Regions from separate parts of the Streptomyces sp. NPDC023157 genome, predicted to be linked through region 2. Evidence: riboswitches for the same ligand, from Rfam matches in the RefSeq annotation. Region 2 holds a riboswitch; each other region holds the start of a gene.
What was found. A riboswitch is a leader RNA that binds a small molecule or an ion and turns the genes downstream of it on or off. The one in region 2 is predicted to bind cobalamin.
Positions count from the first base shown of each region.

Region 1 (4,364 bases), on a different contig from region 2:
GCCGCCGGCGTCAAGGTCACCAACGGGCAGCTCGCCATCCCGCAGCTCTTCGAGGACATGTTCCCCGCCTGGTTCGCGGGCGTCGCCTTCGCCGCCATCGGCATCGGCGCCCTGGTGCCGGCCGCGATCATGTCGATCGCAGCGGCCAACCTGTTCACGAGGAACATCTACAAGGACTTCCTCAAGCCGGACGCGACGCCCGAGCAGGAGACCAAGGTCTCCAAGCTGGTCTCGCTGCTGGTGAAGGTCGGCGCGCTGGTCTTCGTCCTCACCATGGACAAGACCGTCGCCATCAACTTCCAGCTGCTCGGCGGCATCTGGATCCTGCAGACCTTCCCCGCCCTCGTCGGCGGCCTGTTCACCCGCTGGTTCCACCGCTGGGCGCTGCTCGCCGGCTGGGCCGTCGGCATGGTCTACGGCACCGCCGCCGCGTACGGCGTGGCCAGCCCCACCCAGAAGCACTTCGGCGGCTCCTCGGCCGAGATCCCCGGCATCGGGGAGATCGGCTACATCGGCCTCACCGCCTTCGTGCTCAACCTGGTCGTCACCGTGGTCCTCACCGTCGTCCTGAAGGCGCTCAAGGCGCCCGACGGCGTCGACGAGACCTCGCCCGGGGACTACACGGCGGACGCCGGTGACGCGGGCGTCGCCACCGAACTGCCGAAGGTCGGCACCGCCGGGCACTGAGCCCCGCGGCCGTCCGCTCCGGCCCCTCCGCCCGCCTCCGGTTATCCGGAGGCGGGCGGAGCCGTGCCGGGGGCAGACTGCCGGGCATGGACTTCACGATCAGGGCGGTACGGCCCGAGGAGTACGCGGCCCTCGGCGAGATCACCGCGCGGGCCTATCTCGACGACGGGTTCCTCGCCTTCGGCGAGGACGACGCGTACCTGCACCTGCTGCGGGACGTGGCCCGGCGGGACGCCGAGGCCGAGGTGCTCGTGGCGGTCGACACCACGGACGCGGCCGGCACGGTCCTCGGCGGGGTGACCTTCACCGCCGGCGGCGAGGAGTGGGCGGACATCGCCCGGGAGGGCGAGGCCGAGTTCCGCATGCTGGCCGTCGCGCACGCGGCGCGCGGCCGGGGCGTCGGGGAGGCCCTGGTGCGGGCCTGCGTGGACCGGGCGCGGGCCGTCGAGGGGTGCGCGCGGATCGTGCTGTCCACCCAGCGGACGATGGCCACCGCCCACCGGATCTATGAGCGACTGGGCTTCGTCCGCTCCCCCGAGCGGGACTGGAAGCCCGTCCAGGGGCTCGACCTCACGCTCTTCACCTACGTTCTGGAGCTCTGAACTCCGCCCCGACCGACACAACATGTGGGGGGTGCCGTGAGCGGCGCCCCCCACATGTATGCTCGTCCTCGCTGTCGCCGCAGGGGAATCCGGTGGAAATCCGGAACTGTCCCGCAACGGTGTGTTTTGCGCGCTTTTCGCGCCCAGGGTGAGTCCGAAGACCTGCCGGCAGCGCGCCCGGTCCGTCCGTTCCGGGTGTCACAGACGTCCGGGCCTCGCGGAGTGGGCCGGTGGACGCGGCGCCGCCGTGCGTACGGCCGCCCGTTCCCGCCTCCCGTCCTGGCTCCGCGCCGAGCGAGGGAGAGCCCCCACGTGACCATCGCGCCCGCCGATCCGGCCGCAGCGATCGAGACCGACGGCCCCGGCACCGTGCTGCTGCGGGTCCTGACCGATCTCACCGCCGACCTCCCGGACACCGACCCCGGCAAGGTCGCCGCCGCCGCCCTGCGCGGCCGCAGCGCCGGCTCGGACGAGGCGGAGCTGCGCGAGCTGGCCACCGAGGCCGCCGCCGGACTCATCGCCGAGGACCCGGCGTACTCCCGGCTCGCCGCCCGGCTCCTCACGATCACCATCGCCGACGAGGCGGCCGGCCAGGGCGCGGTGTCCTTCTCGGCCTCCGTCGCCGTCGGCCACCGCGAGGGCCTGATCGCCGACCGCACGGCCGCGTTCGTCGCCGCGCACGCCGCGCGCCTCGACGCGCTGATCGACCCGGCCGGCGACGACCGCTTCGGCTACTTCGGCCTGCGCACCCTGTACTCCCGCTACCTGCTGCGGCACCCGATCACCCGCCAGGTCGTCGAGACCCCGCAGCACTTCATGCTGCGCGTGGCGAGCGGCCTCGCCGAGGACGAGTCGGCGCGTGCCGTGGACGAGGTGGCGGCGCTGTACGGGCTGATGAGCCGGCTCGACTACCTGCCCTCCTCCCCCACCCTGTTCAACTCCGGCACCCGCCACCCGCAGATGTCCTCCTGCTACCTGCTGGACTCCCCGCAGGACGAGCTGGACTCCATCTACGACCGCTACCACCAGGTCGCGCGCCTGTCGAAGCACGCGGGCGGCATCGGCCTGTCGTACTCGCGCATCCGCGCCCGCGGTTCGCTGATCCGCGGCACCAACGGGCACTCCAACGGCATCGTGCCGTTCCTGAAGACGCTGGACGCCTCCGTCGCCGCGGTGAACCAGGGCGGCCGCCGCAAGGGCGCCGCCGCGGTCTACCTGGAGACCTGGCACGCGGACATCGAGGAGTTCCTGGAGCTCCGCGACAACACCGGCGAGGACGCCCGCCGTACGCACAACCTGAACCTCGCGCACTGGATCCCGGACGAGTTCATGCGCCGGGTCAACGCCGACGCCGCGTGGTCGCTGTTCTCCCCCGCCGACGTGCCCGAGCTGGTCGACCTGTACGGCGACGAGTTCGACGCCGCGTACCGCAAGGCGGAGGCCGCGGGCCTGGCCAAGAAGACCATGCCGGCCCGTGACCTGTACGGCCGCATGATGCGCACCCTCGCGCAGACCGGCAACGGCTGGATGACCTTCAAGGACGCGTCCAACCGGACCGCCAACCAGACCGCCGAGCCCGGCTCCGTCGTCCACTCCTCGAACCTCTGCACCGAGATCATCGAGGTCACCGACGACGGCGAGACGGCCGTCTGCAACCTCGGCTCGGTGAACCTGGGCGCCTTCGTCCAGGAAGGAGCCGACGGCGGGCAGATCGACTGGGCGCGCCTGGACGAGACCGTGCGCACCGCCGTCACCTTCCTCGACCGGGTCGTCGACATCAACTTCTACCCGACCGAGCAGGCCGGCCGTTCCAACGCCCGCTGGCGCCCGGTGGGCCTGGGCGCGATGGGCCTCCAGGACGTCTTCTTCAAGCTGAAGCTGCCCTTCGACTCGGCCGAGGCCCGCGCGCTGTCCACCCGGATCGCCGAGCGGATCATGCTGGCCGCGTACGAGGCCTCCGCCGACCTCGCCGAGCGCAACGGCCCGCTGCCCGCCTGGGACAAGACCCGTACGGCCCGTGGCGTGCTGCACCCGGACCACTTCGACGTCGAGCTGAACTGGCCGGAGCGCTGGGCCGCGCTGCGCGAGCGGATCGCCGCCGTCGGCATGCGCAACAGCCTCCTCCTCGCCATCGCGCCGACCGCGACGATCGCCTCGATCGCCGGCGTCTACGAGTGCATCGAGCCGCAGGTCTCCAACCTGTTCAAGCGCGAGACGCTGTCCGGCGAGTTCCTCCAGGTCAACTCGTACCTCGTGGACGAGCTGAAGCGGCTCGGCGTGTGGGACGCGCAGACCCGTGAGGCGCTGCGCGACGCCAACGGCTCGGTGGCCGGCTTCACCTGGGTGCCGGCCGAGGTGCGCGAGCTGTACCGCACGGCCTGGGAGATCCCGCAGCGCGGCCTGATCGACATGGCCGCCGCCCGCACCCCGTTCCTGGACCAGGCGCAGTCGCTGAACCTGTTCCTGGAGACGCCGACCATCGGCAAGCTGTCGTCGATGTACGCGTACGCCTGGAAGCAGGGCCTGAAGACCACGTACTACCTGCGTTCGCGCCCGGCGACCCGGATCGCCCGCGCCGCGCAGGCCGCCGCCCCCATCCCCGTCCAGCAGGTCGCCGACCCCGACGCCGTCGCCTGCTCCCTTGAGAACCCCGAGTCCTGCGAGGCCTGCCAGTAATGAGCTCCACCGACAAGAACCTCCTCGACCCGGGCTTCGAACTGACCCTGCGCCCCATGCGCTACCCGGACTTCTACGAGCGCTACCGCGACGCGATCAAGAACACCTGGACCGTGGAGGAGGTCGACCTCCACTCGGACGTCGCCGACCTCGCCAAGCTCACCCCCGGTGAGCAGCACATGATCGGCCGTCTGGTCGCGTTCTTCGCGACCGGCGACTCGATCGTGTCCAACAACCTGGTCCTGACGCTCTACAAGCACATCAACTCGCCCGAGGCGCGGCTGTACCTCTCGCGCCAGCTGTTCGAGGAGGCCGTGCACGTCCAGTTCTATCTGACGCTGCTCGACACCTACCTCCCCGACCCGGACGACCGCGCGGCCGCCTTCGACGCGGTCGAGG
Region 1 is NZ_JBVHIL010000006.1:458,338-462,701, forward strand. Features, by position in the region: gene mctP (monocarboxylate uptake permease MctP) at 1-687, shown strand, start outside; gene ACZ3ZE_RS23850 (GNAT family N-acetyltransferase) at 774-1,289, shown strand; cobalamin riboswitch at 1,348-1,473, shown strand; gene ACZ3ZE_RS23855 (ribonucleoside-diphosphate reductase subunit alpha) at 1,602-3,965, shown strand; gene ACZ3ZE_RS23860 (ribonucleotide-diphosphate reductase subunit beta) at 3,965-4,364, shown strand, end outside.
Region 1: another riboswitch for cobalamin. It lies ahead of ACZ3ZE_RS23855 (ribonucleoside-diphosphate reductase subunit alpha); the one in region 2 lies ahead of ACZ3ZE_RS06730 (ABC transporter substrate-binding protein).

Region 2 (4,364 bases):
GCATCACCGAAGTGCCGACCGGCGACTTCTCGTACTACGACCACGTCCTCGACACCACCGTCATGGTGGGCGCGATCCCGGGCCGCCATCGCGACGCCGTCGCCGCCGACGCGCTGGACGGCTACTTCGCCATGGCCCGAGGCACCCAGGACACCGCCCCGCTGGAGATGACGAAGTGGTTCGACACCAACTACCACTACCTCGTCCCCGAACTGGGTCCTGACACCGTCTTCTCGACGGACTCGGCCAAACAGGTCGCGGAGCTGCGCGAGGCCCTCGCGCTGGGCCTGACCGCCCGACCCGTCCTGGTGGGACCGGTCACCTACCTCCTGCTGGCGAAGCCCGCCCCCGGCGTGGCGGCGGAGTTCGAGCCGCTGACCCTGCTGGACCGCCTGCTGCCCGTCTACGCCGAGGTCCTCGCCGACCTCCGGGCCGCCGGCGCGGAGTGGGTGCAGATCGACGAACCGGCCCTGGTACAGGACCGCAGGCCCGCCGAACTCGCCGCCGCCGCACGGGCCTACCGCGATCTCGGCGCCGCACGAGACCGGCCGAAGCTGCTCGTCGCCTCCTACTTCGACCGGCTGGGCGACGCCCTCCCGGTGCTCGCCAAGGCTCCGGTCGAAGGACTCGCCCTCGACTTCACCGGGCCCGCCGCCGCGAACCTCGACGGACTCGCGGCCGTCGGCGGCCTGCCCGGCAAGCGGCTCGTCGCCGGCGTGGTCGACGGGCGCAACGTGTGGGTCAACGACCTGAAGAGCTCCCTCGCCACCCTCGGCACCCTCCTCGGTCTCGCGGGCCACGTGGACGTGTCGGCCTCGTGCTCGCTGCTCCACGTCCCGCTCGACGCCGCGGCCGAGACGGACGTCGACCCGCAGGTCCTGGGCTGGCTCGCCTTCGCCCGGCAGAAGGCGGACGAGGTCGTCGCCCTGGCCAGGGGCCTGTCCCTGGGCACCGACGCCATCAGCGGCGAGCTGGCCGCCAACCGGAGTGCGCGCTCCGCCCGCGCCGCCTCCCCCCTCACCCGCGATCCCGCCGTGCGGGCCCGGGTCCGGGCCGTCACCGAGGCGGACCTGCGCCGCTCGCAGTCCTACGCACAGCGTGCCGCGGCCCAGCGGGCCCACCTCGGGCTTCCGCTGCTCCCGACGACCACCATCGGGTCCTTCCCGCAGACGGCCGAACTGCGGGCCGCACGCGCGGACCTGCGAAGCGGCCGGATCGACACCGTCGCCTATGAGGAGCGCATCAAGACGGAGATCCAGGAGGTCGTCTCCTTCCAGGAGAAGACCGGACTCGACGTCCTGGTGCACGGCGAGCCCGAACGCAACGACATGGTGCAGTACTTCGCCGAGCAGCTCGCCGGCTACCTCGCCACCCGGCACGGCTGGGTCCAGTCGTACGGCACCCGCTACGTCCGCCCGCCGATCCTCGCCGGCGACATCTCCCGCCCCGCGCCGATGACCGTGCGCTGGACCGCGTACGCGCAGTCCCTCACCGCCAAGCCGGTCAAGGGCATGCTCACCGGCCCGGTCACCATGCTCGCCTGGTCCTTCGTCCGCGACGACCAGCCGCTCGCCGACACCGCCCGGCAGGTGGCTCTCGCGCTGCGCGACGAGGTGCACGACCTGGAGGCCGCCGGGACCTCCGTCATCCAGGTCGACGAGCCCGCGCTGCGCGAGACCCTGCCGCTGCGGGCCGCCGACCACCCCGAGTACCTGGCCTGGGCCACCGAAGCCTTCCGGCTCAGCACCGGCGGCGTGCGGCCGGACACCCAGATCCACACCCACATGTGCTACGCCGAGTTCGGCGACGTCGTCCAGGCCATCGACGACCTCGACGCCGATGTCATCAGCCTGGAGGCGGCCCGGTCCCACATGCAGGTCGCCCGCGAACTCGCCGCCCACGGCTACCCGCGCGAGGCCGGACCCGGCGTCTGGGACATCCACTCCCCGCGCGTCCCGTCCGCCCAGGAGGCCGCCGCCCTGCTCCGCACGGGACTCGACGCGATCCCCGCCGAGCGGCTCTGGGTCAACCCCGACTGCGGCCTGAAGACGCGCGGCTGGCCCGAGACCCGCGCCTCCCTGGAGAACCTCGTGGCGGCGGCCCGTACGGTCCGCGACGAGGTGTCCCTTACCGGGTTCTCCTCCTGACGGACGACCCGTCAGGAGGAAAAAGGTGCCTGTGGTAACTTGCCCGGGCCAGTCGTACCTCTGTACGTATCGCCACGGTATGTGCACGGGTCAGGGAATCCGGTGGGAATCCGGAGCTGACGCGCAGCGGTGAGGGTGACGGGCGGAGCATCGGCCACTGGGTCCCGAGGGGTCCGGGAAGGCGCTCCGTCCGGACGACCCCGAGTCCGAAGACCTGCTGGCGGCCCTGGCGTCGCGCGCCGTCGCCCGGGGAGCACCGTACGACAGGCTCCGCGCATGAGCCGTGACGCAGAGGACTCCTTCCGTGCCCTTCGCACACTCCGTCCGTTCCGCCGTGCTGTTCGTGGCCGGTGCCGTTCTCGTCGCCGGGTGCGGCACCGGCACCGGCACCGAGGCGGGTTCGCCCGAGGCCAAGGGGGCGGGCTATCCGGTGCGGCTCGACAACTGCGGGCAGCGGGTCGAGGTCGACCGCGCGCCCCGCCGTGCCGTCGCCCTCGACCAGGGATCGGCGGAGATCCTGCTCTCCCTCGGCCTGGGCGACCGCATGGTGGGCACCGCCACCTGGACCGACCCGGTCCTCAAGGGACTGGAGAAGGCGAACGCCGGCGTTCCCCGGCTAGCCGACCGCTACCCGTCCTTCGAGAAGGTCCTCGACACCGAGCCCGACTTCGTCAGCGCCTCCTTCCTCTACACCCTGGGCAAGGGCGGGGTGGCCCCCCGGGAGCAGTTCGCGAAGCTCGGCGTCCCCACCTACCTCTCCCCCACCGACTGCGTCGGCAAGGACAACAGCGGTGACGGCGACGGCGTGCGGACGAGGCCGCTGACCATGGACACCGTGTACGGGGAGATCCGCGACCTCGCCCGGGTGTTCGGCGTGCCGGAGCGCGGCGAGAAGCTGGTCGGACAGCTCCGCGCCCGGGTCGGGAAGGCCACGGCCGGAGCCGACTTCGGCGACGCGTCGGTCCTCTACTGGTTCTCCGACTCCCAGGGCCCGTACATGGCCGGGTGCTGCGGCGCACCGGGCATCGTCAGCGGGGCGCTCGGGGTGAGGAACGTCTTCGACGACACGAAGGAGGAGTGGCCGCAGATCAACTGGGAGACCGTCGCCGACCGCGATCCCGACGTGCTGGTGATCGCCGATCTGACCCGCAAGGCGCAGTCGGCCGAGAGCGCCGCGAAGAAGATCGAGTTCCTGGAGAGCCACCCCGTCACCCGGAACATGACGGCGGTGAGGCACAAGCGGTACGTGATCCTCAGCGGACAGGCCATGAACCCCACGATCCGCACCGTCGAGGGCATCGAGAAGGTGGCCGCCGCGCTGAAGACGTACGGACTCGCGAAGTGACCCGGCCGGGAGCGGAGACGGTGACCGCGTCGAGCCGGAGCACCGCCGGCCGCCCGGCGGCGGTGACCCCGTCCGTACGGACCGCCGTCCGTTCCTCCCGGGCACTCGCACCGGTCGCCGTGGTGGGCGGGATCGTCCTCCTGTGCGCGTCGGTCGCGCTGGCCCTGACGATCGGTCCGGCCGACATCCGCGTCGCGGACTCCTGGTCGGTGGTCGCCTCCCGCCTCGGCGGCGGCCCGTCCGGTCTGAGCGCGATACGCGACGGCATCGTCTGGGACCTGCGACTGCCCCGGACGCTGCTCGCGGCCGTGTGCGGAGCCGGTCTCGCGGTGTGCGGGGCGGTGATGCAGTCCCTGCTGCGCAATCCGCTCGCCGACCCGTTCGTCCTCGGTGTCTCCTCCGGCGCGTCGACGGGGGCGGTCGCGGTCGTGGTCCTCGGGGCGGGCGGGGGCCTGCTGTCCGTCACCGGGGGCGCGTTCCTCGGCGCGCTCTGCTCCTTCGCCCTGGTCCTGGTCCTCAGCCACCTGCTGGGCGGGTCGACCGACCGCGTCGTGCTGGCGGGGGTGGCGGCGATGCAGCTCTTCTCGGCGCTCACCTCGTTCGTGGTGATGACCGCCGCCGACGCCGAGACGACCCGGGGCATCCTCTTCTGGCTGCTCGGCTCGCTCGGCGGCGCGGGCTGGACCGACGTCGGGGTGTGCGCCGCCGTCCTGGCCGTCGGGCTGACGGTCTGCCTCGGGCACGCCCGTACCCTGGACGCGTTCGCGTTCGGTGAGGACGCGGCGGCGGCGCTCGGCGTCTCCGTGGGCCGGACCCGCCTGGTCCTCCTCTCGGTCACGGCCCTGCTGACCGCGGTCCTGGTCTCCTCCGCG
Region 2 is NZ_JBVHIL010000002.1:202,351-206,714, forward strand. Features, by position in the region: gene metE (5-methyltetrahydropteroyltriglutamate--homocysteine S-methyltransferase) at 1-2,147, shown strand, start outside; cobalamin riboswitch at 2,183-2,383, shown strand; gene ACZ3ZE_RS06730 (ABC transporter substrate-binding protein) at 2,452-3,492, shown strand; gene ACZ3ZE_RS06735 (FecCD family ABC transporter permease) at 3,612-4,364, shown strand, end outside.

Region 3 (4,364 bases), on a different contig from region 2:
CGAGGCGTTCAACTACGTCGTCTCCTTCGCCACCATCTCCGGCATGTGGGCCTGGATCGTCATCCTGATCTGCCAGATCCGCTACCGCCTCAAGGCCGACCGGGGCGAGCTCCCGCACTCCTCGTTCAAGGCGCCCGGCGGCATCTGGTTCAGCGTCTTCTCGCTCGCCTTCATCGGCATGGTCATCGTGACCATGGGCATGGACAAGGACAACCGGGTCGCGCTGTACGGCGCGCCGGTCTGGGGCCTGATCCTCGCCGTCTCCTACCTGGTCCTCAAGGCCCGCAACCCCGAGGGCGCCGCCTTCGCCAAGCGGTCCGACCGGGAGTCCGTCCAGTCCTGACCAGGCACGTCTCAGCATGCGGGCCGTTCTGTACCACTTCTCGGTACGGAACGGCCCGTCTGCTTATCCTGTCGGCATGCTGACCATCACCCGGGCCCTGTACGACCAGATCGTGGAACACTCCCGCGCGGACCACCCCGACGAGGCCTGCGGCGTGGTCGCCGGTCCGGCCGGCAGCGGCCGCCCCGAGCGCTTCATCCCGATGCTGAACGCGGCCCGCTCGCCCACCTTCTACGAGTTCGACTCCGCGGACCTGCTCAAGCTGTACCGCGAGATGGACGACCGGGACGAGGAGCCCGTGATCGTCTACCACTCGCACACCGCGACCGAGGCGTACCCGTCCCGCACGGACATCTCCTACGCCAACGAGCCGCAGGCCCACTACGTCCTGGTCTCCACCGCCGACACCGACGGCGCCGGCCCCTTCCAGTTCCGCTCCTACACGATCGTCGAGGGCGTCGTGACAGAGGAAGAGGTCAAGGTCGTCGAGGCGTACGAGTAGACCGCCGTCCCGCACCGGGTCAGCTCCGCGACCCGGCCCGCGCCCCGGTCGTCGTCCGGAACCGGGCCAGGTACGCGGAGGGCGTGACCCCGAAATGCCGGGCGAACGCCCGCCGCAGGCTCTCGTCGCTGCCGAGACCGCTGCGCGCCGCCGCGCCCGTCACACTCGCCCCGCCCTCCAGGAGCAGCCGGGCCGCCTCCACCCGCACCCGCTCCACGAACGCCGCCGGGGTCGCCCCCGTCTGCTCCCGGAACAGGCGCGCCAGATGCCGGACGCTCACCCCGGCCCGCCGCGCGAGCACCGGCGCGCTGTGGTCCGCCGCCGGATCCGCCGCCACCGCGTCGAGCAGCGGCCGCACCACCGGATGGCCCGTCGGGGGAGTGCGCGAGGCCGCGGAGAACTGCGACTGGCCGCCCGGCCGCTGGAGGAACACCACCAGGTCCCGCGCCACCGCACGGGCCGCAGCCGCCCCCCGGTCCTCCTCCAGGAGGGCCAGGCACAGGTCGATCCCGGCCGTCACCCCCGCCGACGACCACACCTCCCCGTCCCGTACGTGGATCGCGTCCGCGAGCACCTCCACCGCCGGATGGCGCCGGGCCAGCTCCGCCGCGTGCTCCCAGTGCGTCGTCGCCCGCCGCCCGTCCAGGAGCCCGGCCGCCGCCAGCGCGAACGCGCCCGTACAGACCGAGGCCACCCTCGCCGAGCGCGCCGCCAGCTCCGCCACCGGCGGGCCCGCCGCCACACAAAGGGTCACCTCCACCGCCCCCGGCACGATCAGCGTGCCCGCCGCCGCGACCTCCCGGGCCGAACCGTCCGCGCCGATCCGCAGCCCGCACGAGGTGCGCACGTCCCGCCCCTCGGGCGTACAGACCCGGACCCGGTAGGGCGCGCCGGCCGTGGCGAACACCTCCAGCGGCGCGGACACGTCGAGGAGGCGGACCCCGTCGAAGGCGAACACCCACACGTCGTGCGGCGCCTGGGCCGCCTGCCGCGGCCGCGTACTCGTCATGTGTCCGATTCTGTGGGATGCCTGTCCTCAGGGACATGGCCGGGGCGGTGCCGCCGGAGCGAGTCTTGAGCCATGAACCCGATGGAGCTGATCCCCGACACCGCCCTCGCCACCGCCGCCACCGAACTCGTCCGCGACACCGCCGGCGAGCTGATCTACCACCACTCCCGCCGCGTCCACCTCTTCGGCGCCCTCCAGGGCCGCGCCCGCGGCCTCGCGTACGACCCCGAACTCCTCTACGTCGGCGCGATGTTCCACGACCTCGGGCTCGGCGCGAAGCACCACGCCTCCGGCCGCCGCTTCGAGGTCGACGGCGCCGAGGAGGCCGCCGCGTTCCTGCGCTCCCACGGGGTCGGCGAGGACGCCGTCCGCCGGGTGTGGACCGCCGTCGCGCTCCACACCACCCCCGGAATCCCGGAGTTCATGGAGCCCGAGGTCGCCCTGGTGACCGCCGGCGTCGAGTACGACGTCCTCGGCATCGGCTACGACGACCCCACCCTCGTCACGCCCGACGAGCGGGCCGCGATCGTCGACGCCCACCCGCGCCCCGACTTCAAGAACCGCATCCTGGCCGCCTTCGCCGAAGGCGTCGCCCCCAAGCCGGAGACCACCTTCGGCAACGTCAAGGCCGACGTCCTGCGCCACTTCGTGCCCGGGTTCGAACCCGGCGACTTCGTGGCGACCATCCGCACCTCCGCCTGGCCCGCCTGACGGCGGGTGAGAGACTGTCGGGAAACGAGGGCGGCAGGACCCAGGAAGCCGGTGCGAATCCGGCACGGTCCCGCCACTGTGACCGGCCCCCGACCAGGGCCGGAAGCCAGGAACTGACCTGCCGCCTGCCAGCACCGACCGGGGACGCGGAGATCCCCGTCTGGAGGCCTCCCCATGTCCTGGCGCCGCCCGCTGCTGCCCGCCGCCGTCCTCATACCCCTGCTCGCCGCCTGCGCGGCCCCCGCGAGCACCCCCGCCGGCGGCAAGGCCGCGCCCGGCTTCCCGTACACCGTCACCAACTGCGGGGTCACGACCACCTATCAGGCGCCGCCGCGCCGGGCGGTGACCATGAACCAGCACGTCACCGAGGTCATGCTCGCCCTCGGCCTGCAGAAGTCCCTGGCCGGCACGGCCTACCTCGACGACGCCGTCCTCCCCGCGTACAAGAAGGCCTACGACAGCGTCCCGGTCCTCGCGAAGGAGTACCCCTCCAAGGAGGCGCTGCTCGCCGCCGACCCCGACTTCGTGTACGGCGGTTACGCCTCCGCCTTCGACGCCAAGGCCGGCCGGAGCCGCGACGACCTCAAGCGCTCCGGCATCGCCTCCCGCCTCAACACCGAGTACTGCCCCTCCGGCGCCACCGGCCTCGACGACGTCTACCGCGAGGTCGCCGAGGTGGGCCGCACCTTCGGCGTCCCCGACCGGGCCGAGGCCTGGACCCGCGAGGCGAAGGCCGGGGTCACCGCCGCCGAGCGGCGCCTGAAGGGCACCGCCCCCGTCTCCGTCTTCGTCTACGACAGCGGCGACAAGACCGCGTTCACCGCCGGCGGCAAGGGCATCGGCAACGAGCTGATCACCCGCGCCGGCGGCCGCAACGTCTTCGCCGACCTCGACAAGACCTTCGGCGACGCCACCTGGGAACAGGTCGTCGCCCGCAGGCCCGAGGTGATCGTCATCTACGCCTACGGTTCCACCACCGTCGAGCAGAAGAAGCGCCGCCTCCTCGACGACCCGGCCCTGCGCGAGGTACCGGCCGTCAAGAACCGCCGCTTCGCCGTGCTGCCGCTCTCCGACGCGGTCCTCGGCGTCCGCGCGCCCGCCGCCGTCGGGAAGCTGGCCGCCCAGCTGCACCCGGCGGCCGCGACCCGATGACCCGGCTCCGTCACGCCTCCGTCGTCGCCGGGCTGCTCGTGGCGCTCGCCGCGGCCGTCGTCGCCGCGCTCGCGCTCGGCTCCGTCCGCATCCCGCCCGGCCAGGTGCTCGACGCCCTGACCGGGCGGGCCGGGCCCTCCCCGTACCGGACGATCGTGCTCGACGTGCGGCTGCCCCGGGTGCTGCTCGGGGCGGTCGTCGGCGCCGGGCTCGCCGTCGTCGGCGCCGTGCTCCAGGCGCTGGTCCGCAACCGGCTCGCCGACCCGTTCCTGCTCGGCATCTCCTCCGGGGCCTCCGCCGGCGCGGTGCTCGTCCTGGTCCTGGGCGGCGGCGCCGGCCTCGTCGGGGGTGTCACCACCACCGTCGCCCTGCCCGCCGGGGCCTTCGCGGGCGCCCTGCTCGCCCTCGTCCTCGTCTACGCCCTGGCCCGGCGCGGCGGCACCATGACCGGCGCCCGGCTGGTCCTCGCCGGGGTGGCCGTCTCGTACATCCTGTCCGCCCTCACCACCCTGCTGCTGGTCCTCGCCGGGCGGCCCGAACAGTTCCAGGAAGCCCTCTTCTGGTCCCTCGGCGGACTCGGCAGCGCCCGCTGGGACAGCCTCGTGCTGCCCGCCGCCGTCCTCGCGCTCGGCATCGGCGCCCTGCTC
Region 3 is NZ_JBVHIL010000001.1:1,163,947-1,168,310, reverse strand. Features, by position in the region: gene ACZ3ZE_RS05330 (amino acid permease) at 1-343, shown strand, start outside; gene ACZ3ZE_RS05325 (M67 family metallopeptidase) at 420-845, shown strand; gene ACZ3ZE_RS05320 (GlxA family transcriptional regulator) at 865-1,854, opposite strand; gene ACZ3ZE_RS05315 (HD domain-containing protein) at 1,927-2,565, shown strand; cobalamin riboswitch at 2,553-2,701, shown strand; gene ACZ3ZE_RS05310 (ABC transporter substrate-binding protein) at 2,740-3,717, shown strand; gene ACZ3ZE_RS05305 (FecCD family ABC transporter permease) at 3,714-4,364, shown strand, end outside.
Region 3: another riboswitch for cobalamin. It lies ahead of ACZ3ZE_RS05310 (ABC transporter substrate-binding protein); the one in region 2 lies ahead of ACZ3ZE_RS06730 (ABC transporter substrate-binding protein).